Regions from separate parts of the Rhizobium sp. X9 genome, predicted to be linked through region 2. Evidence: predicted binding sites of a transcription regulator. Region 2 holds the regulator's gene; each other region holds the start of a gene.
The links. Region 2 encodes PhoB, which activates phosphate uptake and scavenging genes when phosphate is short. Its sites were predicted from a motif close to TGTCATNNANCTGTCAT; they were not measured.
Positions count from the first base shown of each region.

Region 1: a site for PhoB is predicted at 6,544-6,560, ahead of JZY08_RS04995 (esterase-like activity of phytase family protein). Genes of this name have one in related genera too.
Region 3: a site for PhoB is predicted at 5,610-5,626, ahead of JZY08_RS07945 (ceramide glucosyltransferase). Genes of this name have one in related genera too.
Region 4: a site for PhoB is predicted at 1,763-1,779, ahead of JZY08_RS07195 (UDP-2,3-diacylglucosamine diphosphatase). Genes of this name have one in related genera too.

Region 1 covers NZ_CP071311.1:1,022,006-1,029,646, reverse strand. Annotated here, with positions in the region: gene JZY08_RS05040 (NADH-quinone oxidoreductase subunit D) at 1-489, opposite strand, end outside; gene JZY08_RS05035 (GFA family protein) at 491-919, opposite strand; gene JZY08_RS05030 (NADH-quinone oxidoreductase subunit C) at 916-1,518, opposite strand; gene JZY08_RS05025 (NADH-quinone oxidoreductase subunit B family protein) at 1,539-2,123, opposite strand; gene JZY08_RS05020 (NADH-quinone oxidoreductase subunit A) at 2,114-2,479, opposite strand; tRNA gene JZY08_RS05015 (tRNA-Asp) at 2,915-2,991, opposite strand; tRNA gene JZY08_RS05010 (tRNA-Asp) at 3,032-3,108, opposite strand; gene JZY08_RS05005 (hypothetical protein) at 3,208-3,513, opposite strand; tRNA gene JZY08_RS05000 (tRNA-Val) at 3,555-3,630, shown strand; gene JZY08_RS27745 (hypothetical protein) at 3,952-4,086, shown strand; gene JZY08_RS04995 (esterase-like activity of phytase family protein) at 4,295-6,493, opposite strand; gene hupB (DNA-binding protein HupB) at 6,848-7,123, opposite strand; gene lon (endopeptidase La) at 7,413-7,641, opposite strand, start outside.
Region 2 covers NZ_CP071311.1:110,324-117,964, reverse strand. Annotated here, with positions in the region: gene argF (ornithine carbamoyltransferase) at 1-585, opposite strand, end outside; gene JZY08_RS00540 (aspartate aminotransferase family protein) at 640-1,839, opposite strand; gene JZY08_RS00535 (GcrA family cell cycle regulator) at 2,270-2,803, shown strand; gene phoB (phosphate regulon transcriptional regulator PhoB) at 3,104-3,787, opposite strand; gene phoU (phosphate signaling complex protein PhoU) at 3,819-4,544, opposite strand; gene pstB (phosphate ABC transporter ATP-binding protein PstB) at 4,642-5,457, opposite strand; gene pstA (phosphate ABC transporter permease PstA) at 5,472-6,794, opposite strand; gene pstC (phosphate ABC transporter permease subunit PstC) at 6,791-7,641, opposite strand, start outside.
Region 3 covers NZ_CP071311.1:1,616,583-1,624,223, reverse strand. Annotated here, with positions in the region: gene JZY08_RS07965 (DUF3320 domain-containing protein) at 1-3,079, shown strand, start outside; tRNA gene JZY08_RS07960 (tRNA-Arg) at 3,560-3,636, opposite strand; gene JZY08_RS07955 (ETC complex I subunit) at 3,679-3,984, opposite strand; tRNA gene JZY08_RS07950 (tRNA-Pro) at 4,252-4,328, shown strand; gene JZY08_RS07945 (ceramide glucosyltransferase) at 4,384-5,526, opposite strand; gene JZY08_RS07940 (DUF982 domain-containing protein) at 5,742-6,011, opposite strand; gene JZY08_RS07935 (BON domain-containing protein) at 6,225-6,473, shown strand; gene JZY08_RS07930 (DUF192 domain-containing protein) at 6,533-7,015, opposite strand; gene JZY08_RS07925 (cold-shock protein) at 7,015-7,593, opposite strand.
Region 4 covers NZ_CP071311.1:1,456,075-1,463,715, reverse strand. Annotated here, with positions in the region: gene JZY08_RS07200 (NADP-dependent malic enzyme) at 1-1,605, opposite strand, end outside; gene JZY08_RS07195 (UDP-2,3-diacylglucosamine diphosphatase) at 1,834-2,673, shown strand; gene dgcA (N-acetyl-D-Glu racemase DgcA) at 3,243-4,226, opposite strand; gene JZY08_RS07185 (ABC transporter permease) at 4,370-5,530, shown strand; gene JZY08_RS07180 (ABC transporter ATP-binding protein) at 5,541-6,377, shown strand; gene JZY08_RS07175 (MlaD family protein) at 6,386-7,641, shown strand, end outside.

The DNA of each region.
Region 1 (7,641 bases), 910 kb from region 2:
CTGATGCACGCCGCCCGGACGGACATAGGCCGAGTGCATGCGGGCGCCGCAGGCGCGCTCATAGAACACCATCAGTTTTTCGCGCTCTTCGAAACCCCAGACCGGCGGCGTCATCGCGCCAACGTCCATGGCCTGCGTCGTGACGTTCATGATGTGCGACAGGATGCGGCCGATTTCCGAATAAAGCACGCGGATCAGCTGGCCGCGCATCGGGATTTCGAGGCCGAGCAGCTTTTCGACGGCGAGCGCGAAAGCATGTTCCTGGTTCATCGGCGCGACGTAGTCGAGACGGTCGAAATAGGGAACGGCCTGCAGATAGGTCTTGGTCTCGATCAGCTTTTCGGTGCCGCGATGCAGAAGACCGATATGCGGATCGACGCGCTCGACGATTTCGCCGTCCAGTTCCAGAACCAGACGCAGCACGCCGTGCGCGGACGGATGTTCCGGACCAAAGTTGATCGTGAAATTGCGGACGTTATGCTCAGTCATTCTAGTGCTCCGCCGAGGTGATCATGGCGATGAATTCGGGGCCGGTCATGTTCTGCGTGGCTTCGGCGAAAGAGTAGCTCGAAGGCTTCTCATCCGTGAAAATCTGCGACGCGAACTTGAAACTGGAAGGGTTATCGAAAGCCTGCAGCGAAACGGCAAAATGCTTGCCGTCCTTGGAACGCCACATCAGCGTGCTGCCGCAGTTCTTGCAGAAGCAGCGCTCACCCCATTCCGACGAGGAATAGACGCCGAGGTTCTCTTCGTTTTCGACGGAGATATCAGCGCATTCGACAGCCAGAAACGCACCGCCGGACCAGCGGCGGCACATGGAGCAATGGCAAACGCCAAATTCACGGGCACCGATGACGGCGTTGAAGCCGACGGCGCCGCAAAGACATTGCGCATGCTCTGTCGCGGGGGCTTGGCTCATTGCTTGGCCTTTTCGTCACCCGGGAGAACATATTCGGTTCCTTCCCATGGGGAGAGGAAATCGAAGTTGCGGAATTCCTGCTTCAGTTCGACCGGTTCATAAAGAACCCGTTTCAGTACGTCATCGTAACGTACTTCCACAAAGCCGGTAACCGGAAAATCCTTGCGCAGCGGATGGCCTTCGAAACCGTAATCCGTGAGGATACGGCGAAGGTCCTTATGGCCTTCGAACGGAATGCCATACATGTCCCAGGCTTCGCGCTCGAACCATTCGGCACCCATGTAAACGGAGGTCGAAGACGGTACGCCCTCGTCTTCCGCTACCTGCAGCTTGATGCGGACGCGCAGGTTCTGGCGCGGCGACAGCAGGTGATAAACGACATCGAAACGCTTTTCGCGCTGCGGCCAGTCAACGCCACAAATGTCGATGATGTTGACAAAACCGCACTGCACGTCGTCACGCAGGAAGGTCAAAAGCGCGATCACACTTTCAGGCGTCGTGTTCAGCGTCAGTTCGCCATAGGCGATATCAGCCGACACCACGAGGGAACCGCGCGCTTCCTTAACGTAAGCAGCAAGATCGTTGAGAGCTTCGCTCATTCTTAATCCGTCCTTTGCCCTTAGCGCTCGATCGTACCGGTACGACGAATCTTCTTCTGCAGCAGAAGCACGCCGTAAAGCAGCGCCTCCGCCGTGGGGGGACAGCCCGGAACGTAGATATCCACCGGCACGACGCGGTCGCAGCCACGCACGACAGCGTAGGAATAGTGATAATAACCGCCGCCATTGGCACAGGAGCCCATGGAGATGACGTAACGCGGCTCAGGCATCTGGTCATAGACCTTGCGCAGAGCAGGCGCCATCTTGTTGGTCAGCGTGCCGGCGACGATCATCACGTCCGACTGGCGCGGTGAGGCGCGCGGGGCGACACCGAAGCGCTCCATGTCATAACGCGGACCGGACGCCTGCATCAGGCCTTCGACGGCGCAGCAGGCGAGACCGAACTGCATCCACATCAGGGAGCCGGTGCGCGCCCAGGTGATCAGCTCGTCGGTCGAGGTGACGAGGAAGCCCTTGTCGGCCAGCTCGTCATTGATTTCCGTGAAGTAGGCATCGTTGCTGCCAACCGGCTTGCCGGTCGAGGGATCGATGATCCCCTTTGGCTGCGGCGCAACGAGCGTGCTGTTGTTCTGGCTCATGCCCATTCCAGCGCTCCCTTCTTCCACTCATAGATAAAGCCGATGGTGAGGACGAGGAGGAACACCATCATCGACCAGAAACCGAACCAGCCCATCTCGCCGAAAGACACCGCCCAGGGGAACAGGAAGGCGACTTCCAGATCGAAGATGATGAAGAGGATCGACACCAGATAAAAGCGGATATCGAACTTCATGCGGGCATCGTCGAAGGCGTTGAAACCGCACTCGAAAGCAGAGAGCTTTTCCGGGTCTGGCGCCTTGTAGGCGACCGCAAAGGGCGCAATGAGAAGCGCCAGGCCGATGACGAGAGCGATACCGATGAAGATTGCGATCGGAATGTAGGAACTGAGGAGTTCAGTCATGGTCTCTTCCCTGTCCGGCCGGGTGCCGGACCTGCCTTTGGACCGAAAAGTCTCAAGGCGCACAAATATGTTGCAACGCCAAAGTGGTTAGCGCAGCCGCGCTCTCTCTGCAAGAGTTTAGGCACCATTTCAAGACACCTGCCGCATTGATTGGCAACAATATTGCCGGAATTGACGCAAATTTGGGCCACAATTCCGACCTAAGCCCCTCAAATACAATAATAATCGATTGAACGACGCAACCGCAAAAAAGTCACACGAATTTTACGTCAAAATGGCAACGAAGTGACGATCTGCGCCAATCGAAACTTGAGTATAAATGGCAGGAAAAATCGTGCTTGCGAGCGCGGGAATCAGGGTCCGAAATGGCCAATAACGAGCCGCACAAACAGCGCGTCAATTCAGCTTTCAAAGGAGACATTTCAGAAAGAGAAATGGCGCGAGTGACGGGGCTCGAACCCGCGACCTCCGGCGTGACAGGCCGGCACTCTAACCGACTGAGCTACACCCGCGCTCCACAGACATTCATCTGCGTTTTTCCGAGGAACAGGATGGCGCGAGTGACGGGGCTCGAACCCGCGACCTCCGGCGTGACAGGCCGGCACTCTAACCAACTGAGCTACACCCGCTTATCCTGACGGACAGGACCTTGTCCTGCCGTACGAACCAGCCTCGGCTGTTCGTTGAGCGGCTAACTACGGCGTTCGTGCGGGGGTGTCAAGCAGGTTTCACGACAAAAGAATAAGCTTTTTCATTTTGATCGGGAAAAACCTGAAGGCCATTGATAGGCGTTCCGGCAAACGCCTTGTTTTGCGGGCTTTTCCCAACGAAAACAAAAATCTTGTCCACAGCCGCGGGCGTCCGCAGGAAGATTCCCGTGCGTCGTTCGCGCTGGCTGCGGCTTCTGTTTTTGCCAAAAAGCCCGCAGTTCCGCCCTTTTGGCCGTCAGCCATGCACATGGGAAAATACGACCCGGAAAAAAAACAAAAAAACTTCATAAAAGCCCTTGCGGTTTTTTTCCGATCCGAATACATCACGGCCACCGACGCGGCGGACATGATCCGCAAGACGCGAAGGGCGATTAGCTCAGTTGGTAGAGCGCCTCGTTTACACCGAGGATGTCGGGAGTTCGAGTCTCTCATCGCCCACCATTTTCCAAACTCTCCAAATTGCCAGGCAGTTAGACCGGACATTGTTCGGAACACGTTGTTCTTTGCCGCGAATTTCCGGCATTGAGAATTATCCCCTGCCCGCTGCAATCTGGCCTATTGCGGCCGGATTGACGTTCTGGGCGTCGGAATCGCTTTTTTCGATTTCCACCTAATCCAAATCGGCACGGATGTTTCATATTCCGACAATGGATTCTGATCTGTGTGCCACCCTGCAACATACGGGAAAATAAGCAGATTCAGACTTTTTAAAGGGATTTCAGGCAATGTTTTCGAGCCGTTTCATGATGAGCGGCAGAAATAATGGATGAAACCATGGTCGACGCGTTTGTAACACTCGCGCTTATTGCGCTGCCTGTTTATATTTTTTTCCGCTGGGTCCAGCAGGACTCGGAAAAAGACAATACTCCCAAAAGCAAGAATTCCATGGGGCGGTGATCCTTTGCGATCGGTTCGTGGCTTTTGCCTGGCGTCCCCCCCCCGGACAATCCCCCGATGACCGATAGCAAAGTGGCAATGCCGGTTTAACGGCCTGCATTGCGAAACATCGCGCCAGACAGGTACCTCCGTACAAGGGTTGCCTCTGCCGCATAAAAAAGCCGGGCTCATGCCCGGCTTTTCTCATTTTCGATGTCCTTTGGAAGGATCAGTTGATCGCCTTCAGATCGACAGTGAAGAACAGCGTTTCACCGGAAGAATCGTCGACGCCGTCATTGTCGGTGACGGCATAGGCCGTTCCCGCCTTGTCGAAGGTGAAGCCTTCCAGCTTGTCGACGACATAACCATTGGTCTGAGCCTTGAGGTCGGGCAGGAAGTCATGCGCTTCCTGCTTGGCCACCAGCGGCAGCTCCCCGCCGATCTTGCCCGGCTTCAGGTCGGCGCTCGCAACGCGGTAGAGCTTCTTGATCTTGGCCTTCTCGCCGATCTGGTTATCGCGCTCGACGATATAGACATGCTCGCCCTGCGCGGTAATTTCGGAAAGGCCAACCCAGCCTGCCTCGGTCTTGTCGAGCGGGTAACGCACGGCGCCCCATTCCTTGGACTTCGGATTGTAGGAGACGAGCTTGACGAAGCCCTTCTCGTCCGTTCCCCATTCGCGCTGCACGGCCATCCACAGCGTGGCGTCGTCGCCCTTGCCGATCATGGTCACGCCTTCGAAACCGAAGCGGGTGTCACCGGCCAGCAGTTCCTTCGGCAGAGCGATTTCAGCCTTGATCTCGCCCTTGGCGTTGACGTTGTAGAGCGCATGCGGGACGAGCTTGGCGCTATCGCCTTCCGAAGCGAGCCAGAAGCCGCCCTTGCCATCGAGCGTGATGCCTTCGATGTCCAGTTTCTGGGCTGCGATGCCGTCACGCTTGATGCGCAGGACGCTGGTGATGGTGGCAGGCTTCTTCGTCGCATCGATGGTGAAGATCGACGGCTGGTTGCCATAGACCGAGTCGGACACGGCGTAGAGAATGCCGGGCTTCTCGGCATCGCCGACCAGACCCGAAAGAGCGCCCCAGCCGATCGGCGCGCCGTCGACGGTGGCGGAGACGAGCTGCGGATAGGCAGCCGTGCCCTCAGCGCGCTCATAGATCATGACGTGCGAACGGGCACCGCCATCCTCAACCAGATCGACCTCGTTCGCGGTCACGAAAAGATTGCGCGACGGGATGGCGACAGCGCCTTCCGGCGAAATGCCAGACGGCAGAAGCTGCGTCAGTTCCGGCTCTTTTCCGGTGTCCTTGTAGACTGCGACGATGGAGCCACGCTCGGAAAGAACGAAGAAATACTTCTGGTCACCGAATGTCGCCGCTTCCAGGCCTTCCGGCTCGATGCCCTTGGCCTTGGAGCGCTTTTCCGGATAGTGGCCGATGGCCGCGACCGCATGTTCGAGCGAGGAGCCGGCTTCATAGAGGAGCTTGCCGGTCTTGTCGAAGATGGTGAAGCCGCGCGAACCGCCCTGCCAGTCACCTTCGTTGGCGATGACTATGCGGTCATTGTCCAGCCACTTCACGGCGTCGGGCTCGCGCTTGCGGCCTTCCTGCTTGTCAGTGAACTTCAGCTGGCCGTCGGACTTCGTATCGATGCCTTCCAGATCGACCTTGCCGGCGGAGAAATGCGTCTTCACCGTGCCGGTCTTGCCGTCGATGATGACGATGTGGTTGTTTTCCTGCAGCGTGAGCGCGATCTCGCCATTGGCGTTGATCGACACGAATTCCGGCTCCGGATCTTCCGGGGCAATTTCAGCAAGGCCGGTCAGTTCGATCTTCTTCAGCGTCGCACAGTCGGCAACACCGTTTTTCAGGCCAACGGTGACCAGATAACCGGCAGGCATCTGCGGCAGGGCGCCTTCGTTCACCTCTTCGTCGCGCTCGTTTTCGATCGCGATGGCGGCAAAGGTCTTGTCGGGGGAAACGGCAACCGAATCGGGCTGACCGCCGAGATCGCAGCTTGCTTCAATCTTCTTGGTGGCGATATCGACCGTTACCAGCTTGCCGGAGGGCTTGGCGCGGTTTTCCGACGTATTGACGCCGGCCAGAACCTTGACGCCTGCAGCGGCAACCGAGGTCGGCTCGCCTTCAAGCAGCAAAGCGCCGCTGGCCTTGGGAGCCTTGGCGTCCGTGATGTCGATGAAGCCGATGCCGCCAAGCGGGCTGTCCGAATAGATCAGCGTCTTGCCGTCTTCGCTGGCAGTGACGATTTCAGCGGATGTGACGGACTTGGCGTCCTTGTCCGCGGGAAGGTTCTTCGCCACCGGAAACGATGCGATGCGGTTGAATACCGGCTCGGCCACAGCCGGAAAGGCTGCGGATGTGAGCAGAGCAGCGGTCAAAGCCATGTGAGAAAATCGGAACGCCATTGTAATCCCCCTTGGGTCCAGAAACACCCCATGGCTTCTGCGTCAAAGACATGACAGTGGCATGACATTTCATGTTGGAATCAAAAAGCCCGACCATAAAGGCCGGGCTTTCTTGTTTATGCGCACATTCCGCGTATCGGAACGCCGTGTGAACGGATGGGGGCTACACAGGCGCGCTCCCCTACTTTCAATTATCATCCTGCCGGTTGAAAAACTGGGCTGTCCGAAAAGAGCTTTTCGAAGAGCCGCCCGGTTTTCGGGCCGGCATGATGGCGTCAGGGCGTCAAAACATGTTTCCTCGTGAACCTGAAAAGCCGCACGTCCGCCGCCGGGCGTTACGGCTTTCCGGAAACCTTACGAGTTGACAGCGTCCTTCAGGCCCTTGCCTGCGGAAAACTTCGGCACGTTGCGAGCCGGGATATCGACTTCAGCACCCGTGGAAGGGTTACGGCCCTTGGAGGCTTCACGGCGGCTAACGGAGAAGCTGCCGAAGCCAGCGAGACGGATGTCGCCACCGCTCTTCAGTTCGTTCTGTACGGTTTCGAATACGGCATCAACAGCGGAAGCAGCATCTGCCTTCGTGAGACCAGCCTTTTCGGCAACAGCAGAGACGAGCTCGTTCTTGTTCATGTTTCCACCCCTTTCAATGGTTTGAAACGACTCGGAATTAAGCCGGCGCAGAATACGTTTACATCCACGCGCAGCAACCCAAAAGCGCTGGAATCGCCTGAAAAACAAGGGGTCTGCGATTTTTTTCACAAAAAAGGCCGACATTTCTGCCGGCCTTCCACATATTCGTGCCAAATTGGCATCACTTGCGCGGGCCGAAGCGCCGCCTGTGCCTTCCGGCACCTAACGCATTGATTCTATGCATCACCTTTTGCGAAAACCGATTCCGGCCTCCGCGTCGATGCCTTGATCAATGCGCGATCGTCTGACCGCCTTCGTCGACACCCTCAACGGTGGCGATGACAGGCGTTTCGATGCTGCCGTCCCACTCGATGGGCTCCGGCTTGCGAAGCAGCGCGTGTTCGATGACCTCACCCATGCGCGAAACCGGGATGATTTCCATCTCGTTCTTCACATTGTCCGGAATCTCCGCCAGATCCTTGGCGTTCTCTTCCGGGATCAGCACCTTCTTGATGCCG
Region 2 (7,641 bases):
GTTCAAGAACTTGTCATGCGGTTCGGACCCCATCGGCACCGCCATCGCCATGCGATAGCCAAAACGGGCGGAGCCTTCCACGAAGGAATGCAGCACATTGTTGCCGTCGCCCGTCCAGGCAATGGTCTTGCCCTTGACCGGGCCGCGATGTTCCTCGAACGTCAATATATCCGCCATGATCTGGCAGGGATGGGTGTCGTCCGTTAGACCGTTGATGACCGGCACAGTGGCGTGTTCAGCAAGCTCGAGCAGGCGCGAATGATCTGTCGTGCGGATCATGATGGCGTCGACATAACGCGACAGCACCTTGGCCGTATCGCCAATCGTTTCGGCGCGGCCCAGCTGCATTTCCGTGCCCGACAGGAAAAGGGTCTCGCCGCCGAGCTGGCGCATGCCGACATCGAAGGAGACGCGGGTGCGGGTGGACGGCTTTTCAAAGATCATCGCCAGCATCTTGCCGGCAAGCGGCTTTGCCGCCGTGCCGGTTTTGGTGGCAATCTTGCGCGTGCGCGCATCATCAAGAATTGTCCGCAAGTCCTCCGACCCGACGGCCGAGAGGTCCAGAAAATGTTTTGGTGAAACCATGCTGATCTGTCCCATGCTTGCGAGCCCCTGAACAGAGGCCCGCCCTTGATTTACTCAGGCGATTTTCGCCTGTTTCGCTGTCAGGGAGGCGGCGGCCGCGTCGACACGCGCAAGACCCTCGCGGGCCTCTTCCGCCGTGGTGACGAGCGGCGGCAGAAGGCGGATGACATTGTCGCCCGCAGGCACGCCAAGCAGATGTTCGGCGCGCATGGCCTGCAGCAGATCGCCCGAAGGAACCTTCGCCTTGATGCCCAGAAGCAGGCCTTCGCCGCGGATTTCCTCGATCACGTCAGGATAACGATCCTTGAGCGAGGCGAGGCCCTGGCGGAAAACCAACGCGACATCACGGACCTTTTCGAGAAAACCGTCGGCTAGAACGACATCCAGCACGGCATTGCCGACCGCCATGGCCAGCGGATTGCCGCCATAGGTGGTGCCGTGTACGCCCGCCGTCATGCCGGAAGCAGCATCCGCTGTTGCAAGGCATGCGCCGAGCGGGAAACCGCCGCCAATACCCTTGGCGACTGCCATGATATCGGGCGCAACACCGGTCTGCTCATAGGCAAAGAGTTTGCCCGTGCGGCCGACGCCCGTCTGGACCTCATCGAAAATCAGGAGCAGGCCGTGCTCGTCGCACAGACCACGCAGGAGTTGCAGGAATTCCTTGCTGGGCGCGCGGATACCGCCCTCGCCCTGGATGGGCTCGATCAGAAGTGCGGCCGTCTCGGCCGTGATGGCTGCCTTCAGGGCATCGACATCGCCGAACGGCACCTGATCGAAACCTTCGACCTTGGGACCGAAACCTTCGAGATATTTCTGCTGGCCGCCGGCGGCGATCGTCGCAAGCGTGCGGCCATGGAACGCGCCTTCGAACGTGACGATACGGAACTTTTCCGGATGGCCTTTCGAATAGTGATAACGGCGCGCGGTCTTTATTGCACATTCCAGTGCTTCCGCGCCGGAATTGGTGAAGAACACCTTGTCTGCGAAAGTCGCTTCCGTCAGGCGCCTGGCGAGTTTTTCCTGTCCCGGCACTTCATAGAGGTTCGAGACGTGCCAGACCTTCTCGGCCTGCGTCTTGATCGCATCCACAAGGTGCGGATGGGCATGGCCCAGTGAGTTGACGGCGACACCGGCCGCAAAATCGAGATATCGTTCGCCGCTTTCCGTGAACAGCCAGACGCCCTCACCGCGCTCAAAGCGCAGGGGGGCTCTGGAAAACGTATCAAACAATGGCGCGGCGGCTTCGGCCATGGCTGTATCACTCCTTGCGCAGATGCGCTGTCAACGGTTGTCAATAGGCTTCAAGGGTTATCCCTCGCCTGAAAATCAAAAATGCCGCCTCGCGGCGGCAGGGGCACTATTGTCACTTCGTTTGCCGATGTCAACAAAAGTCCGCGTTTCCCGGGCTTCTCAAGCCCTAGTAGGTGGCGGCCGGCGAGCCCCAAGGTGTTGCCTTTCAGACTCAACTCGCCAGCAAGTTGGGGAAAACCGGAAAATCGATTCCAGATGATTCCCCCGACTCTTGCCACGGAGTCTGCGTGGCACTAGGTTAATCGCTAATTACTAGACTGCATTGCGGCGGAACTAGTCACCAAAAATCCGGCGGAAACCACGCTTGCGGCACGCCCGCGAGACGGAGAGGGATTCTGCCGAAAATACACGCGACAAGCGGAGAAGCGGCATGAACTGGACAGACGAGCGAGTCGAAAAACTCAAGAAATTGTGGTCCGAAGGGCTTAGCGCCAGCCAGATAGCAGCGCAGCTGGGCGGTGTCAGCCGCAATGCCGTAATCGGCAAGGTCCATCGTCTCAACCTGCCGGGGCGCGTCAAGGCTGGCGGTCCGGTCACTTCGGCACGTTCCGCGCCCAAGCGCACCGCTGCACCTGCTCCGCGCACGACGACTTTCGCAGGCCGCGTCAACGCAGCCCCGGCGCGGGTTCTCACCCGTTCGAACGCGGCAACGGCGCTGCACGAGGAGATCGACATCGAGACCGCACAGGTTCTCGATTACGTTCCTTCCAAAAACGTTGTCACGCCGATTTCCCGTCGCCTGACGCTGACGGAACTGACCGAGCGCACCTGCAAGTGGCCGGTTGGCGATCCGCTGAAGGACGACTTCCATTTCTGCGGTTGTGAAGCGCTGGAATCTTCGCCCTATTGCAAGTTCCATGCGAAACTCGCCTACCAGCCGGTGAGCGAGCGCCGTAAGGCTTGAGTGTTGCGGCACGCATTTCAACACTCAAAATTACGGGCCTTCGGGCCCGTTTTTTTATGACGAAAAACAGGCCGGCTCCGCGGTCAGCTTGATGACAGCGCGCCGAACCCTTGCCACTCCCTCGTGATTGGGCGTCACCCTTCGATTTTGGTTTCAACTGGCTGCCGATCCTCCGTCAAGACGGAGAATGGCATCGAGTTTTGTGGATGTTGATATAGAAAAAGCCCGAAACCGTTTCCGATTTCGGGCCTGCTTTTTTGCGGCACCATGTTGCCAGCGAAACTATCGGCTCCGCTTCGCTCAGGCTTCCATCGAATATCCGGCACCACGCACGGTGCGGATAACATCCTGCATGTGCGAAAAATTCAGAGCCTTGCGCAGACGGCCGACATGCACATCGACAGTGCGCTCATCGACATAGATATCGTGACCCCAGACGCCATCCAGCAATTGCGAGCGGGAAAACACCCGGCCCGGCGATGTCATCAGGAACTCCAGCAGGCGGAATTCCGTCGGGCCGAGGCGAACTTCGCGGCTTTTGCGGTGAACGCGATGGGTTTCGCGATCGAGTTCGATATCGCCGCATTTCAGCACCGATGACAGAACCTCGGGCCGGGCCCGGCGCAGCATGGCCTTGACGCGGGCCATGAGTTCCGGCGTCGAAAACGGCTTGACGACATAATCATCGGCACCGGTGGCAAGACCGCGAACCCGCTCACTTTCCTCTCCGCGCGCCGTCAGCATGATGATGGGCAGGCGTTCGGTTTCCGGCCGCATTCTCAATCGCCTGCAGAGTTCGATACCGGACACACCGGGCAGCATCCAATCCAGGATGAGAAGATCCGGAATACGCTCCTGCAGCCTGATTTCCGCCTCGTCGCCACGGGGTATCGTGTCGACGTCGTATCCCTCAGCCTCGAGATTGTAACGAAGCAGGACGCTCAACGCTTCCTCGTCTTCCACAACTGCAATCTTGGGCACCATATATTGAACTCCGCAAGCTTCTGCTTGTCTGTTACTCGGTCACCGAACCGAGGGTGTTGGAACTGTCGTCCTTCGGACGCTCGCCCTCCGGCTGGCTGCCGGTGGTCATGTAATAGATCGTCTCGGCAATATTCGTGGCGTGGTCGCCGATGCGCTCGATGTTCTTGGCGCAGAACAGAAGATGCGTGCAGGTGGTGATGTTGCGCGGATCTTCCATCATGTAGGTCAGAAGCTCCCGGAAGAGCGACGTGTACATCGCGTCGATTTCCTCGTCGCGCTCGCGAATGGCATTGGCCTTCTCGGCGGAACGGGTGGAATAGACGTCGAGGACTTCCTTGAGCTGCACCAGCGCCAGCTCCGACAGATGTTCGATGCCGCGGGCGAGCTTGCGCGGCACGCCGGTTCCGGCAACCGCGATGACGCGCTTTGCGGTGTTCTTGCCGAGATCGCCGACGCGTTCCAGATCGGCGGCGATGCGCAGGGTGCCGATGATCTCGCGAAGGTCGGCCGCCACAGGTTGGCGTCTGGCGATGGTGACGATGGCCTTGTCGCCGATTTCGCGTTCGGCATGGTCGAGAATTGTATCGTCGGAAATGACCTTCTGCGCGAGTGCCGCATCGGAATTGACGAGGGCACGCACGGCGTCGCCGCACATCTGCTCGGCAAGACCGCCCATTTCGGCGATGCGGCGCGTCAGAAACTTCAATTCGTCGTCATAGGCGGACAGGATATGCGAATGGGTCGTTGTCTGTGTCACGGTCTAGTCCTCCGGCTTGGCCTGCATGCGCGTACCCGGAAGCGGGCACGGCAGAGGCACCAGTCTTGTTCGGTTTCGAGAAAGCGCCGGCCGGGGATCAGCCGAAGCGGCCCATGATGTAATCCTGCGTGCGCTGGTCGTCCGGATTGGTGAACATCTTGTCCGTTTCATTTTCTTCGACAAGATGACCAAGATGGAACATGGCCGTACGCTGCGAAACACGCGCCGCCTGCTGCATGGAGTGCGTGACGATGACGATCGTGTAGTTGGTGCGCAGTTCGTGGATCAGTTCCTCGACCTTTGCGGTCGCGATCGGATCGAGCGCCGAGCAGGGTTCGTCCATCAGGATGACTTCCGGGCTGACGGCAACCGCGCGCGCGATGCACAGACGCTGCTGCTGACCACCGGAGAGACCCGTGCCGGACTCCAGCAGGCGATCCTTCACCTCGTTCCAGAGACCCGCCTTCTGCAGGCTCTGCTCGACGATCTGGTCCATATCCGCCTTGTTGCGGGCGAGACCATGGATGCGCGGGCCGTAGGCGATGTTTTCATAGATGGTCTTGGGAAACGGGTTCGGCTTCTGGAACACCATGCCGACGCGGGCGCGCAATTCGACGACGTCGATCGCCTGATCGTAGATATCGTCCGTGTCGAGCGTGATCTTGCCGGTGACCCGGCAACCGTCGATCGTGTCGTTCATGCGGTTCAAGGTGCGCAGGAAAGTGGATTTACCGCAACCGGACGGGCCGATAAGCGCAGTCACCGTGTTTTCACGGACGTTGAGGTTCACGTCGTAAAGCGCGCGCTTTTCGCCGTAATAAACCGAAACGTCCTTGCCGATCATCTTGTATGAGACTTCATTCATTTTCTTGTCCAGCGCCTTTTCAACTGCTGCTTCCGACAACATGTTCATTGCTCTAGCTCCCTCTACCAGCGCCGCTCAAAGCGGCGACGCAACAGGATTGCGCCAACATTCATGACGATGAGGAACAGAAGCAGGATGATGATAGCGCCAGATGTCCTCTCGACAAAGGCGCGTTCGGCTTCGTTCGCCCACATGTAAATCTGCACCGGCAGAGCCGTGGACGGATCCATTGGCGTTGTCGGATAATTCGCAACGAATGCCACCATGCCGATCAGAAGCAGCGGCGCCGTTTCGCCCAATGCGTGGGCGAGGCCGATGATGGTGCCGGTCAGAATGCCGGGCATGGCGAGCGGCAGGACGTGGTGGAAGATCGTCTGCATCTTGGATGCGCCCAGACCGAGTGCGGCAGCGCGGATCGACGGCGGCACGGCCTTCAATGCGGCACGGGTCGCGATGATGATCGTCGGCAGCGTCATCAGCGTCAGGACAAGGCCGCCAACCAGAGAGGCGGAGCGCGGAAAGCCCATGAAGTTGATGAAAACGGAAAGGCCGAGCAGACCGTAGACGATCGAAGGAACTGCCGCCAGATTGTTGATGTTCACCTCGATGAGATCCGTCAGGCGGTTCTTAGGGGCAAATTCTTCAAGATAGATGGAGGCTGCGACGCCGATCGGCAGCGACAGCACAAGCACGATCAGCATCATGTAAAAGGAGCCGATCAGCGCCACGCCGACACCCGCCGCTTCCGGACGGCTCGAATTGCCGTTGACGAAGATGCCGGTATTGAAATGCTTGCCGAGCTGGCCGCTTTCGGCGAGCTGGTTCATCCAGCCGAGCTGCTGGTTCGAGATACGGCGGTTGGCTTCATCCACCGTCATGTCCACCTGGCCCTTGAAGGCACTGTCGACATCACCAGACGCCAGAAGCGTGACGGTGCGCGTGGTGCCGATAATGGCCGGATCGGCAACGACGATATCGCGCAGCTGTGTGCGAACGCTGTCCGAGATCATGGTGTTGACGGCGCGAAGACCGGCACGGTCCGTCGGCGCAACGCCAAGAACCTTGGCGACGGCATCGCGAGCGAGGACGGGATAATTGGCCGTCATCAGCTTGGCAGGATTTGCGGCCCGCTCATTCTTCGGATCGATGATCAGTTCGGAAAACTCGACCGGAACGGTGATCATCGTCTGCTGGAAGGCGGTGTAACCCTTGGAGACGACCGACCAGAGCAGCAGGAAGAGGAACAGGAGGCCAAAGGAAATCGCTGCCATGCCATAGGCACGGAAACGGCGTTCGGCGGCGTAGCGGCGCTTGATGCCGATATCACGACGTGCGGCCTTGTTGGTGCCGGCAGCGCCGGCTGCGGGAGAAACGATGTCGGTCATTCATATTGCTCCCGGTATTTGCGCACGATGTAAAGCGCGTAGATATTCAGGCAAAGCGTGATGGCAAAAAGCGTGATGCCCAGCGCGAAGGCAACCAGCGTTTGCGGCGAGGTGAATTCAAGGTCGCCGGTCAGCTGACTGACGATCTTGACCGTTACGGTGGTCATCGGTTCGAAGGGGTTGAGTTGCAGGCGGGCGGCAACGCCGGCCGCGAGAACCACGATCATGGTTTCGCCGATCGCACGCGATGCCGTCATCAGCACGGCGCCGACGATGCCGGGAAGAGCGGCGGGAACGATGACCTTCTTGATGGTTTCAGACCGCGTGGCGCCGAGACCGAGCGAACCGTCACGCAGAGAGCGCGGCACGGCGGTGATGATGTCATCCGACAGCGACGAGACATAGGGGATCAGCATGATGCCCATGACGAAGCCGGCGGTGATGACGCTCTGCGCCTGGATGAAGTTGGCGTAATTACCCGTCGCCAGACCGTTGATCTGCGTGGAAATGTCTCTGAGGAACGGACCAACCGTCGTCAGCGCGAAGAAGCCGTAGACGATGGTGGGAATGCCGGCGAGCACCTCGAGCAGCGGCTTTGCCACGGAGCGAAGGCGTGGCGAGGCGTATTCCGACATGTAGATCGCCGAAAACAGGCCGACCGGGACCGCCACCAGCATGGCGACGAAACCGATGTAAAGCGTGCCGGCGAGCAGCGGGATCAGGCCGAACTGGCCGGACGAGTCCGTTGCACCCGCCGCCGCGAAACGCGGATCCCATACCGTTCCGAAGAAGAACTGGTGTGCCGGAACCATGGTGAAGAACTGGATGGCTTCCGTCAGCATCGACA
Region 3 (7,641 bases), 1.5 Mb from region 2:
TGGCGAGAAATCTGATCCACGTCCACTTGAGAGCCTGGTCCTTTGGATGAGGAGCCTGCGAGGTGTAGGATCGGAAGCTCGGGCGATTGCGGGTAGGCTGACAGATAAATCAGCGGTGGCGTCTCGCTGTGAGCAGGTCCGGGCTTTGCTTGATGAAACCCGTCGAGCACTTCTTTCCCTTTGGACAGACATGGGGTCGGGTAATGCCGAATTTTTCGGCGGTTCGTTGGACGTCGACGAGATATCTTTGCTCCAAACTGCGCCTGCAATTACCGATCTGACGCATGCGGATGCGGCGTTTTCCGACTTGCTTCATGTGCCGCTTACTAACGCCGCAGCCCGAGTGAAAGCCCTCGGGACTCTCGCGACGGCGCAGCGTTGCAAGCAAACGCTGGAAACCAGCGGTGTCATTGGCGTCGCTGCGTTCGGCTCGCTTTGGTCAGGAGCTACGTCAAACTGGCCGAAGCTCTCTCAAATCTACGCTTGGTCGACCTCAAACGCTGACATTCGCAAGCTTGCGTCTCGTATCGACGACCCGGTTGCGATTTACGGTCATGCCAAAGAAGCGTACGCCCTCGGAAGAGAGTTCCTCGATCGGATGACGGAACTCCTGGCGTTTCTGAAATCGGATACCGAGACGCTGTTCGGCGTGGGCGTGGCGGCTGATGCCTCACTTGATGAAATGATCCGGAAGTTGGGTGAGTGGATCGCCAACGAGGAGCAACTCTCGAAGTTTGCAGCTTTTAATGGTCGAGCAAAGGAGGCTGCAGAGGCCGGTGTTGCGGAGATCGTTGCTCGCCTCGAGGATGGACGTCTAACAACGGCGAACGTCATTCCGTATTTCGAAATGGCTTACTACGAGGCGTTGCTGAGGGACCAGCACGACAGGACCCCGGAACTCGCGCGGTTCGACGGTGAAGTACACAATCGCCTTGTCGCCGATTTTGCCAACCTTGATCTCGGCCGTATGAAGCACTCGAAGCTGGAGGTCGTCCGCGCTCACCACCGCAAGATTCCTTCTGTCAGTGGTATTGGCCCGGTAGGCGTCCTACGTAGCGAAATGGCCCGCCGTCGAAACTATATGCCGATCCGGCAACTGATGCAGCGGGCGTCTCCCGCAATTCAGGCGCTCAAGCCCGTCTTTATGATGAGCCCACTTTCTATTGCTCAGTTCCTCCCCCCTGGGGTCATTGAGTTCGATCTTCTCGTGATGGACGAAGCCAGTCAGATACAGCCCGTTGATGCATTAGGCGCGGTCGCACGTGCAAAACAGGTTGTGGTCGTCGGCGACGAGCGTCAGCTTCCGCCAACGATGTTCTTCTCGAAAATGACATCCGACGGATCGGAACAGGATGACGAAGATGACGGCGCGAAGGTGTCGGATATCGAAAGCATCCTCGGGCTGTTCTCCGCGCGAGGTCTTCCGAGCCGTATGCTGCGGTGGCACTACCGTAGCCGCCACCAATCGCTGATCGCAGTGTCGAACAGTCAGTTCTATGAGAACAAGCTTTTCATCGTACCCAGCCCTTATACGGCGGAGGCCGGTATGGGGCTACGCTTTCACCACGTCCCAGGCGGTGTGTTCGAGGACAGCGTGAACAAAGTTGAGGCAAAGGTGGTTGCCGAAGCTATCATCAGGCATGCGCTCGAGACGCCACATCTCTCGTTAGGCGTAGCCGCATTCTCGATAAAGCAGCGTCGAGAAATCCAGGACCAACTGGAACTCCTTCGTCGTCTCAATCCGGAAACGGAACCCTTCTTTCACTCGCATCCGACGGAACCTTTCTTCGTCAAGAACCTCGAAAACGTGCAGGGCGACGAGCGTGACGTCATACTAATCTCGGTGGCTTACGCGAAGAATGCCCAAGGCTACATGAGTATGCGCTTCGGTCCGCTTGGCGCAGAGGGCGGAGAACGCCGGCTCAACGTGCTCATCAGTCGTGCAAAGCAGCGCTGTGAGGTCTACGCCTCGATTACGGACGAGGATATCGATCTCGAGCGCGGCAAGGGCAAAGGTGTCTTTGCATTCAAGCTGTTCCTCCACTATGCGCGTACGGGACGGCTCTCAATGGCTGCCCGGGCTGATCGAGGAATGGATAGCGTGTTTGAAGAGCAGGTCATGGTGGCACTTCAGGACCGGGGTTATCAGGTCCATCCACAAGTCGGCATCGCCGGGTTCTTCATCGATTTGGCGGTTGCAGATGATCAGGTGCCGGGTCGCTACCTTGTGGGAATCGAGTGCGACGGTGCGTCGTATCACAGCGCGCGATCGGCCCGCGAGCGTGACCGCCTACGTCAGGCGGTGCTTGAGGACCACGGTTGGAATATTCACCGTATCTGGAGTTCCGATTGGTTCCAGCGACCTAAGGCGGAACTCGAACGGCTTATTGAAACGATAGAGCGAGCAAAAACCGACGCTATTGCGGGAGGTAACGGTCCAGCAGCGAGGAAGCGTGCTGTACCTGTTGAGGTCGTTACAATTGATCGAGCGGACGTTACTGAAATAGGGCTGCAGGAGGTGGGGTCGGGCGTTGACGTCAACATACCCTATGAAGAAGCCTCTTTGTACGTAAATACGTCGTCGGAACTGCATGAAGCCTCTTTGTCAGTGATTGGTTCGCTGGTGAAGAGCGCGGTTAAAACGGAGAGCCCTATTCACAGTGGTGAAGTCATCACCCGTATTCGGACCGCGTGGGGTCTACAGCGTGCGGGTGGGCGGATTGAAGCGCACGTTAATCAAGCTATCAAGCTTTTAGTCGACCGTAGAGAAGTCGTTCGATCTGGTCAGTTTCTTCTTGAACCCGATTCCGAAATCAGACTGCGCGATCGCAGCTCGGCATCCTCTCCTAGCCTCCGTCGGCTCGAGTTGCTTCCCCCTATGGAGATCGACCATGGCCTCAAGACAATCATTGATCAAAGTCTTGGTGGTACGGAGGAGCAGGCAATCAATGCTGTTGCTCGTGGGCTCGGCTTCAAGGCAACGAGCGCTCAACTCAGGGAAATCATTCGCGGGCGTATCGAGGTCCTCGTTACACGAGGCGAGCTAGAAGTTCGCGATGGAATGTTGGTGACCGTCTAGGAACTGAAAGAGGTCTATGCGTTTCTAATCGCCCATTATTCCTCAGGAGTGGGCGTCTCGGCGACCATATCCCGCCAACGTGTGGCTTTGCCCGGCCCACACCCAAGGGCTAGTCAGTCTATGTCGCCGAGTTTTTCCCGGCGGCCGACTCGCGCGGTCGGCCACTGGTCTAGTGAGCGAACCAGAAGCTATTTGTCAGGTTTTCACGAGCCGACGTAGACCTGACGAAGTGCAGGCAATCCCATCGGCGCGTCAAACATGATCTCCGGGTGTATGTCATTTTTCCTCGCACAGGCGTCATTGAAGGCCTCACGCTCGAGGTCTCGCGCTACGACGCGAAATCACTATAAGTAGGAAAAATCGAAGATGCCCAAATCAAATGCCGCGAGTTGCCCCGATTAACCAGCACAGGGACAAACCAAACCCGCGAAATCACCAGATATCCGAGCAGACTTTCTCATCAGTTTTTTCAAGGGAAGGTGGCGACCCCTGCAGGACTCGAACCTGCGACCTACTGCTTAGAAGGCAGTTGCTCTATCCAGTTGAGCTAAGGGGCCGTCATGCCGGGCAGGGATGCTCCGGTCTAAAGTCGTCTTGTTTCAGTGCGTCCAGGGCTGGGTGCGGTTGAAACGGAAATTGTCGGTATAGGAAACCACCTTGCGGGTCGCTTCCTTCGGCTGGATGACGCGGTATTCGATGCCCTTGCGCTGCGCATAGGCTTCGGCCTGTTCCTGCGTCTCGAATGTCAGCTTGACCTGCTGCTTCATGTCGGAGGTGGACGTGTATCCCATGATCGGATCGATCTTGCGCGGAACTTCGGCGTCGAATTCCAGAACCCAGACATTGGTTTTCGCCTTGCCGGATTGCATGGCGGTTTTTGCAGGGCGGTAAATCTTCGCAGACATGTCGAAACTGCTCCGGTTGGGCGGTGGGGCGCAACACCCCAGATTACTCTTCACGTACCTGAATAGAATAACCAAATCGTGTCAGGAACGCTGAAATTTGAAATGGACCGACTTCATGTGAGAGTCAAGACGATTATCCCTTGCCATCGCTTTGCTGCCCCGTGGCGCCAAGGCGCTTTTGAGCGATGGAGAGAATGGGCTGAACAAAGATGAATTTCCCTGTTGCGGAGTTTGGGTGAACCGTGTATTCCCCAGCCATCGCCTCGGCGGAGTGTAGCGCAGTCTGGTAGCGCATCTGGTTTGGGACCAGAGGGTCGGGAGTTCGAATCTCTCCACTCCGACCATTTAAAGCAATATATCCGCTTGTCGGCGTAACCTCCTTAAAAGAAAAGCTTCCGTTCAGTCCGCTGATGGTCCGGCCAAAGTGCTCTCGGCTGTGCCGATCGTCATGACATTGCCGCGCCATGCGACCGCGCTGCCGATCCAGCTGCGCGCCCAGACAAAGGGCATGATCACGTCGCGCGCGATCATGGCCGGCAGGGTATAAAGAGAGACCGGCCACCGGTTGAGTGCTGTGAGCGCCAGCTCCGGGCCGTACATGATGGTGAGAACGGCGATGGCGGTGACGCTAAGATCGGCGTCCGCGGCAAGGGCGGCGGCGAGCGCGAAGAGGAGCGGGGGCAGCGCGCCGGTGAGGATTTCCGGGGCGAAATATTGCGGGAAGGTCACGCGCCGCAGTCGCGCCCAGCGGGTCTGCCGCGACCAGATCTCGCCGGCATGACGCTGGCCGAGCGGCTGTTCAAAGGGGGCGGAGACCAGGTGCACGCTGCGGCCGGCATTTCTGACCAGCTTCGTCGAGGCGGCGTCCTCGGCGATTTCAGCGGCAAGCGCGCGAATTCCGCCATGCTCTTCCAGGAACGGCTTGTTCCACAACATCGATTTGCCCTGCGCAAAACCCATGCCGATTGCTTCGGCCGCATATTGCCAGCGGCCCTGTGAGCCGTTGAGGAAAGCGCACTCGACATGGGCCCAGAAGCCCGTCGGGCGGGAGCCGAGCGGCGGCGAGCAGACAAGCCCGCTATCCGGCCGCCAGGCTGACATCATGGTCGCGATATAGGATGGCGGCATCAGCACGTTCGAATCGGCCAGAATGACCCATTCGTGGCGGGCGGCGCGCCAGCCTTTCACGCAATTGTTCAGTTTCGGATTGGCGCTGATGCGGTCATCACCGATGAGCAATTGCGCTGAAACCGCTGGCGAGACGGCGCTGGCTTTGCGCACTTCCTCGATCACGGGATCGAGTTCGTCGGCAACGCAGAACAGCAGTTCGTAATCCGGCCAGTCGAGCTCAAAGGCGCGCGAGAGTGTCAACGGTGTGAAGTTTTCCACGCCACGCAGCGGCACTACCAGCGAGACCGGCGGTTTTTGCCGAACAAGTGCGTTTTCCGTGTCCCGTCTTGTCAGGCGCCAGCCGGCGAGAACAATCCCGAGAAGATTGAAGGCGAGGAGCAGAATTGCGCAAAGGGCAAAAACAGTTTCCATGCTGGCCAGTTCCACTCCCAAGCTTTCGGCGATTTGCGCCAATCGATTCCATGGAATTCGTTCCTGCCGATTATAACGTTTGAGTGACAGTTACATGTCATCATCGGCAGGCGGGCAGGGTGCGCGGTGCGGGAAACGGCGCCGCAGCACCGGTCCGGCGGCAAAGAAAAGCCCTTCGTGAAGAAGGGCAAAGTCATCATCGCAGCTAACGAACCTTAGTGGATGTTCAGGATATGCGCGTGACTGCTTGCGACGAGAAACGATTCCCGCGCTTTTTCGATATCGCATTTTCCGGCGATCGCATCGAGGCAGTTCCTGCGCGCTTCCTCATATTCCGGGCCATGTTCCTCGGGCCAGCGGTACATCAGCATGTCCAGCGCCACCAGAGGGCTGTAAATCTCCACGGCCACGCAAAGTGGCAGATGGATCGCTACCGGCTTCATCCACGAGGCGTGGTGACACGGCTCCGTTCTGTTTATCAGCATGTCATTCTCCTCCCTGTTTCATGTCCCTTTCAGGCTGTTCTCTCTCCCATGCGCGAAATGCCCGCCTCACGAAATGGTTCCCGATCACCTAAAATGTGATCGGTCAGGGGGTTCCAATTTTCCAAGATGAATGGAAGATGAACGAAATGATGAACCGGAGATGAACAAAACCGCTATTGGCGCGTTGTAATGTCCATAAGAAGGAGAACGCATATGTTCAATTTGTCAGGCATTCAGGAAAGCTTCTTCGGAGACCGCATGGCTGGCGTATGTCAGGCGATCACCTCTGCCCTGGCCTTCGAAACGGGACTTGAGAAGTCGCGTATTTCCGCAATCGTCGAAAACGACGTGATCTATCTGGAAGGCACGGCCGATTCGGTCGAGGCGATCGATATTGCCATCAACCTTGCCGCCTCCATCTCCAATTGCCGGATTTTGAGCCATATCGAGCCGGTATACTGATATTCTGCAAGCCGGGCGAAACGTCGTCCGGCTTTTTCAGACACCATAACGCGGCAATGTTATTTCTGGTTGCCGATCTGAGCACTGCGCACCATGTCGCCCGGCTTGATGCCATAACGCTTCGCAGTGCCGCCATTCAGTTCAAGCACAAATTTTACCACTCCGCGGGAGCTGATGATCGCTTCCGAATGGGGAACCGCGTTTTCGTGGATATGGGTGATTCGGCCATCCCGGGCGATGAACAGCATATCGAGTGGAATAAGGGTATTCCTCATCCACATTGCCACCTCCCGCTCCTGGCCAAAATCGAACAGCATGCCGTTTTCAAGCGGCATTGATTTGCGAAACATCAGCCCCTGTTCGCGCTGGGCGTTGTTGAGGGCAAGTTCCGCAACGAAGTCATGGCTTTTCCCGGCGGCGCTTTCGATCGTCAGCGGCTCGGATGTGAAATTCTGCTGCTGAGCCTGGGCGACGCCTGCGAAGGTGAAAAAAAGAAGCGCCAGAACGGCGCTCTTCATCACTGTGCGAAACAAGGCGGTCATCAGTGGGACATCCCGATCGGGGCGGGGTTGTCGGGATGGATTTCCGCCGCCATCAAACCCTTGTCGCCATCACCATAACGCACCAGCACCACCTGGCCGGGGCGCAGTTCCGTCAGGCCGAAACGACGCAGCGTTTCCATATGCACGAAAATATCTTCGGTTCCTTCGCCACGCGTCAGGAAGCCGAAACCCTTGGTGCGGTTGAACCACTTGACGATGGCGCGCTCAAGCCCGCTCGAGGGTGTGACCTGCACATGGGTGCGCACCGGCGGCAGCTGCGAGGGGTGAACGGCAGTCGACTGATCCATCGACAGGATGCGGAAAGCCTGAAAGCCCCGGTCGCGCCGCTGGATGAGGGCGACGATGCGGGTTCCTTCGAGAATGGTCTGGTATCCGTCGCGGCGCAGGCAGGAGACATGCAGCAGCACGTCCTGAATGCCGTTATCGGGCACGATGAAGCCGAAGCCCTTGGCGACGTCGAACCATTTCACGACGCCGGTGATCTCGACCAGGTCCACGGCATCGCCCGAAAGGTCCTCGACATCGACTATCGTTTTCGATGACATCCTATCAGCCATATCCTGCCAACCCCTCGATTACGCGCCATACACCGGTCAACTGATTCC
Region 4 (7,641 bases), 1.3 Mb from region 2:
GCCGGCGCGACCGACGAGGGCGAAATAATCATCGACATAGTCGCGATAGCGCGGATCGTCTTCCGGATTGACCACGGCGAAATCCGCATGCGGGCGGATGCGCAGGCCGAAGCGCTTCAGGCGCGTTTCGATGATCTGCGGACGGCCGATGAGGATCGGAATGCCGGTGCCTTCTTCCAGCAGCACCTGGGCGGCGCGCAGCACGCGCTCGTCTTCGCCTTCGGCAAAGATGATGCGCTTCTTTTCGGCGGCCTTGGCAGCGTTGAAGACCGGCTTCATGATGAAGCCGGAGCGCCAGACGAAACGGTTCAGCTGGTCGAGATAGGCTTCGAAATCGGTGATCGGCCGGGCGGCGACGCCGCTTGCCGCAGCCGCGCGGGCAACCGCCGGGGCGATGCGCAGGATGAGGCGCGGATCGAAAGGCGACGGGATGAGGTAGTTCGGGCCGAAAATCGGCGTTTCACCGCTATAGGCTTTTGCCGCGACTTCGGAAACTTCCTCACGGGCAAGCTCGGCGATGGCCTGCACGGCGGCCATCTTCATTTCCTCGTTGATCGTGGTTGCGCCGCAATCCAGCGCGCCGCGGAAGATATAGGGGAAGCAGAGAACGTTGTTGACCTGGTTCGGGAAATCCGAACGGCCGGTGCAGATCATCGCATCCGGCCGGGCCGCACGCGCCGCCTCCGGCATGATTTCCGGGTTGGGGTTGGCAAGCGCGAGGATCAGCGGGTTTTCCGCCATGCGCTCCAGCAGTTCCGGCTTCAGGACGCCGGCGGCGGAAAGGCCGAGGAAGACATCGGCGCCATCGATCGTTTCGGAAAGGACGCGCTTGTCGGTCTTCTGGGCGTAAACTTCCTTCCACTCGTCCATCAGCGTGTTGCGGCCGTCATAAACGAGGCCTTCAATGTCGTGGACCCAGATGTTTTCTTTCTTCGCGCCCATGGCGACGAGAAGGTTGAGGCAGGCAAGGGCTGCCGCACCTGCACCCGAGGCGACGATCTTGACGCTCGAGAGCGATTTTCCGGCCAGTTCCAGCGCATTGGTGACGGCGGCGGCGACGATGATCGCCGTGCCGTGCTGGTCATCGTGGAAGACGGGGATGTTCATCTTTTCGCGCAGCTGGCGTTCCACCTCGAAACATTCCGGCGCCTTGATGTCCTCAAGGTTGATGCCGCCGAAGGTGGGTTCCAGCGCCGCGATGGTGGAGACCATGTCATTGATGCCGGGTGCGTCGATCTCGATGTCGAAGACGTCGATGCCGGCGAATTTCTTGAAGAGGACGGCCTTGCCTTCCATGACCGGCTTGGAGGCAAGCGGGCCGATATTGCCAAGACCAAGCACCGCGGTGCCGTTGGAAATGACCGCGACAAGATTGGCGCGGGCGGTGTATTCCGCCGCCATCTCAGGATTTTCATGGATGGCGAGGCAGGGGGCGGCAACGCCCGGCGAATAGGCGAGCGCCAGGTCACGCTGGTTGCCGAGCGGTTTGGTGGCCTGGATTTCCAGCTTTCCGGGACGCGGATAGCGGTGGAAAAAGAGCGCCTGTTCCTCGATGTCGGCCTTTGCCGTGTTGGCGGGCGTATTGTTCTTATCGTGAGAGGTCATTCTTCCACCGTCATATCTGGTTTCATTCCGGCCCCCTGAATACAACAAACTTCCCCGTGGTACAGCCGTTATTTGCCGCGCATTCATGCAAATACAGGCATGACTTATTCGCGTTTTCGTGAAGCCATTCGTCATATTTCATATAAAATCCGACGTCTGTCATGTTGCTGAAACACGAGTCTGGTTCTGAGAGGTAAGAAAGCCGCAGGGACGCAACCGAACAGGGGGATGAAATCCGTGGCCGGTCAAATCGAAACCAGACAGTTCAGAACGCTTTTCATTTCGGATGTCCATCTTGGGTCCAAGGCGGCCAAGACGGATTATCTGCTCGACTTCCTGAAATATCACGAGGCCGAGACGATCATTCTGGTCGGCGACATCGTCGATGGCTGGCGCCTGCGCCGCAGCTGGTACTGGCCGCAGGGCTGCAACGACGTGGTGCAAAAAATCCTGCGCAAGGCCCGCAAGGGCACGCGCATCGTTTATATTCCTGGCAACCACGACGAATTCCTGCGGGAATTTCCGGGCATGCATTTCGGCGGCATCGAAGTGGCCGAGCGCATGATCCACGAGGCTGCCGACGGCAAGAAATATCTGGTCATCCATGGCGACGAGTTCGACGTGGTGGTGCGCAATGCCCGCCTTCTCGCCTATCTCGGAGACTGGGCCTATGACGCGGCGATTGCGATCAACATCGCCATTGCCGCCGTGCGCCGCCGCATCGGCCTGCCTTACTGGTCGTTCTCGGCCTGGGCGAAGCTTCAGGTGAAGCACGCCGTCAACTTCATCGGCGAATTCCAGCGCGTGGTCGCCGACGAGGCACGCCGCAACAATGTCGACGGCGTCATCTGTGGGCACATTCACCATGCGGTGATGGAAGACATGGACGGCATCCGCTACATCAACACCGGCGACTGGGTGGAAAGCTGCACGGCAATCGCCGAGAACGCCGATGGCAGCTTCGAGCTGATCACCTGGATGCAGACAAGCGACGTTACCGCCGAACAGACATCGGATGAGATGGAGCCGGTGGATATTCCGGGGCTGATCGGGAAGCATGCGGCCTGATTGAGGCATGCCAACCTCTGCCGCGACGGTGCGTTTCACAGGGATGTGCTGGCTGGGTAATGCGGGCGACGGCGATGGTGTGACCTCGCGGGTGTTGCCTACATGCTCCGAATAACTTGCTACGCCATCCTCAGGCTTGACCCGAGGATCCACAACCCGGAGCGATGGATCCTCGGGTCAAGCCCGAGGATGACAACGGAGAGGTTTAGAATCGCCGTTTGCTTTTCGTGAAAGCGAGCGCGGATGGAATGACGGCGCGCAGTCTCGTCATTCTTAGCGCGCGAGAGCCTTGGCCCGCGCGAGAGCGGCGCCCTCAATTTCCAGCAGGCCGGATAAATCAGCGACCCTTTAGAGACATGCCTCAGCTCATTCATGCGAGGCGAGTGCGTGCCCCTTGTGTCTTCTCCCCGCCGGGGAGAAGGTCGCGGCAGCGGGATGAGGGGGGCGAGGGTAGAGATATTCGGAGAGCTTGCCCCCTCATCTGACCCTTCGGGCCATCTTCTCCCCGGCGGGGAGAAGAAACCAGCGGTGATATCGCACCTTGTTTCTCCGCCTTCAATAGCCGGGGCTTACCCCCACAATTCCGGCCGTGCGGGATAAACCAGCGAACCCTCATAAACCAGACCGGGCTCACGGTCCTCAGCCAGCAGCAGCGGCCCGTCGAGATCGGCAAAGGCTGTATCCTGCGCCGCCAGCACCGCAGGCGCCATGCCGAGCGAGGTGCCGAGCATGCAGCCGACCATGATGGTGAAACCGAGGCGCTCCGCTTCCGCCTTCATGACGAGCGCTTCGGTCAGCCCGCCGGTCTTGTCGAGCTTGATGTTGATCGCATCGTAACGGTCGCGCAGGCCTGCGAGGTCGCGGGTGGAATGCACGCTTTCGTCGGCGCAGATCAGCACCGGATGGTCAATGCGGGCGAGGATGGCGTCCTTGCCGGCGGGAAGCGGCTGTTCGATCAGCGATATCTTCAGTTCCGCCGCAAGCCTCAGATAATATTCGATATTATAATCATTCCAGCCCTCATTGGCGTCGATGATGATGCGCGCTTGCGGGGCTGCGGCACGCACGGCGCGCAGGCGCGCTTCGTCGTCCGCCGTGCCGGTCTTGATCTTCAGCAGCGGGCGGCCTGCATTTTCCGCCGTTTTCGCGGCCATGGTCTCGGGGTCGGCCAGCGAGATGGTGTAGGCGGTGACGAGCGGTTCTGCAGCCCGTCCGAGGATGCGCTCGGCAGCGCTTTTACCGCTGATCTTGGCTTCGAGATCCCACAGCGCGCAATCGACGGCATTGCGGGCGGCGCCCGGTTGCATCGCCTGCTGGAGTTCCTGCCGCGTCAGGCCGTCGGCGATCTGCTCCGCAATAGCCTCGATATCGGCAATGACGCCGTCGATGCTTTCACCATAACGCGGATAGGGCACACATTCGCCATGGCCGGTGAAGGAACCATCGCGGATGGAGCACGTTACGACATCCGCATGCGTGCGGGTGCCGCGCGAAATGGTGAAGCTGCCGGCGACGGGGAAGCGTTGTGTTGTGGCTTGCAGGTAACGGGGCATGTTTTTTCACTTCCGATTGGGCGACAAAAGACACATGACGCCAAATTTATCACGAATTGTCGGCCGTCACTGTGGCTTGCCGGAGACCGAAACGTTATGAAACCTTTAAGAATCTCGTGACGGCTGCACTCGCTCGGAGCATTATGCAAGAACAGGACACACGGCAACAGGCGAACCCGGCCGCAATCACCGAGGACGACAGCGTCTCCGGCGGCGGCTCGCGCTATGTCATGACCGGCTCCTGGCGCAACAGCAATCTTTCCGGCATTTTCGAGAGCCTCGACAGGATTGAAAAAAGCAAACCTGCCGGCCCCGTGGACATCGATCTTTCCTCCGTGGAGGCCATCGACACGACAGGCGCGTGGATTATCCAGCGTCTGCGCAGGGACCTTGAGGCAAACGGCGCAACCGTTACGCTGACCGGCAACGACCGGATCGAAGACGTCATCGGCCAATTGCCTGACAAGGCGGAGATGGAGGCCGAGCCCGTCGCCAGGCCGGGGCTGGTGGAGCGTATTTTCGCGCCGATCGGCCAGGCCGTGGTTCAGAACGGCGCGGATTTCCTCGCCGGCATGTATATTCTCGGCTCCGCCGTGCGCGGCGCGCAGATGAAGCTCGGGCGCGGCCGTGGCGTCTCGCCGGCGGCGATCGTCAACCAGATCGACCATATGGGCGTGCGCGCCGTGCCGATCATCATGCTGATGTCGTTCCTGATTGGCGCGATCATTGCCCAGCAGGGCGCGTTCCAGCTCAGATATTTCGGTGCGGAAGTCTTCGTCGTCGATCTGGTCGGCATTCTGCAATTGCGCGAAATCGGCGTTCTGCTGACCGCGATCATGATCGCCGGCCGGTCCGGAAGCGCGATCACGGCGGAAATCGGCTCGATGAAGATGCGCGAGGAGATCGACGCGCTGAAGGTGATCGGTCTCAACCCTGTCGGTGTACTGGTGTTTCCGCGTCTTGTGGCGCTCACCATCGCGCTGCCGCTTTTGACCATTCTTGCCAATTTTGCAGCGCTTTTCGGTGCGGCCATCGTGGCGCTGCTCTATTCCGGCATCACTTTCGAAGTGTTCCTGTCGCGCCTGCACGGCGCTGTCGAGGAATCAACCATTGCCGCCGGCATGATCAAGGCGCCGTTCATGGCGCTCATCATCGGCATCGTTGCGGCGGTGGAGGGCATGAAGGTGGGCGGTTCGGCGGAATCGCTTGGCCAGCACGTCACCTCCTCGGTGGTGAAGTCGATCTTCGTCGTCATTCTGGTGGATGGTCTTTTCGCCATCTTCTACGCAGCCATCGATTTTTAAGGAGGGCGCGTTGGAAACCCTGGACCAGAAACCGCATGAGACCAAAACCGGAAAGGACGGCCGCGAGGTGGTGCTTTCCGTCGAGGGCGTGACCGTCGGTTTCAACGGTCGGAATGTGCTCGAAGACCTCGATCTGGATGTTTATCGCGGCGAAATCCTGGGCTTCATCGGCCCATCCGGGGCGGGCAAATCCGTCTTGATGCGTGCGATTTTGCGGCTCCTGCCGCGGCAGGCGGGTGCGATCCGCATTCTCGGCAAGGATTACGACAAGGCGAGTGAAGACGACCGCATGATGCTCGACCAGCGTCTTGGCGTGCTGTTCCAGCAGGGGGCGCTGTTTTCCGGCCTGACGGTGAAGGAAAACATCCAGCTGCCGATGCGCGAATATCTGGACCTGCCGAAAAAGCTCATGGATGAGCTTGCCTATCTCAAGATCGAGATGGTGGGGCTGAAACCGGATGCGGGCGATAAATACCCGTCAGAGCTTTCCGGCGGCATGATCAAGCGCGCGGCGCTTGCGCGCGCACTCTCGCTTGATCCCGACCTCGTCTTCCTCGATGAGCCGACATCCGGCCTCGATCCCATCGGGGCGGCGGAATTTGATATGCTGATCGCGCGCTTGCGCGATTCGCTCGGCCTGACCGTCTATATGGTGACGCACGACCTCGACAGCCTGTTTTCCGTCTGTGACCGCATCGCGGTTCTCGGCCAGAAGAAGGTACTGGTAGAAGGGACATTGCAGGACATGTTTGCCTGTGACGATCCCTGGGTGCAGTCCTATTTCCGCGGCAAACGGGCGCGCTCTGTCGTTCTTCCGGACGGCAGACACGAAAATCCGGTGGAGTAACAAGAAGCATGGAAACCAAGGCGAACTACACCATAGTCGGAATTTTCACGCTGATCGTGATCGCCGCCGCATTCGGCTTCGTTTACTGGATGGCGGAATTCGGCCGTGGCGGCCCGACGGCGCAGCTCGTCGTGCGTATTCCCGGTTCGGCCAACGGCTTGTCCGTCGGTTCTCCCGTGCGCTTCAACGGTATTCCTGTCGGCACCGTGCGCGGCCTTGCCATCGACCGCGACGACCCGGCCTATTCCATCGCCTTTACCGAGGTGCAGGCCGATGCCCCGGTTTTCCCGTCCACGCGCGCCGTGCTTGAAATCCAGGGCCTGACGGGCGCTGCCTATATCGAGCTTTCCGGCGGCAACAAGGATGGCGAGCGCATTCTGCAGAAAGCCGTCGAAAGCGGCGTTCCCGCCGAGCTGACGGCCGACCTTTCCAGCGTCACCAACCTTCTTGCCACCGCCGACAAGATTCTGAAGCGTGCGGATGGCGCCATCGGCGAATTGCAGGGCTTCGTGCAGGATGCGCGTGGCCCGCTGACGCAGACGGTGCGCAATGCCGAGAAATTCTCCGATGCGCTGGCGGCCAATTCCGACGGCATAAAGAATTTCATCGCCAGCCTCAGCTCGCTGTCCACCACCGTGCAATCGGTCTCCGTGCGCCTCGACGGCACGCTCACCGCCATCGAGGATCTGGTGAAGGCCGTGGATGCCGGCAAGATCGATTCCATCCTGTCGAATGTCGACAAGGTGACGAAGGACGTCGCGTCTGCCTCCAGCGATATTCAGGGCATCATGGAGACGGTGCAGAACACGGCGCGCAATTTCGAGGCGGCAAGCACGGAAGTGCAGACCGTGGTGAAGCGCGCGGATGAGCTTCTGGCCTCCGTCGACCCCGCCAAGGTCAGCACCGTGGTGGGCGATGTTTCCGCGGCGACCGCCGATGCGCGTGACGCTGTGGCGAATTTCAAACGGATTGCCGATGACGTCGGTGCCCGCCGCGCCGATATCGATCAGGCGGTTTCCGACTTTACCGATATGGGCCGCAAGCTGAACCTTGCCTCTAGCCGCGTCGACGGCATTCTCGCCAAGGTGGACGGCATGCTCGGAACCGACGATGCCAATTCGCTGTTTGCCAAGGCGCGGGAGACTTTGACCTCGTTCAAGGCCGTGGCCGACAATCTCAATGCCCGCATCGGGCCTATTGCCGACAACCTGACCCGCTTCTCCAGCTCGGGCCTGAAGGATTTCCAGGCGCTGATCGGCAGCAC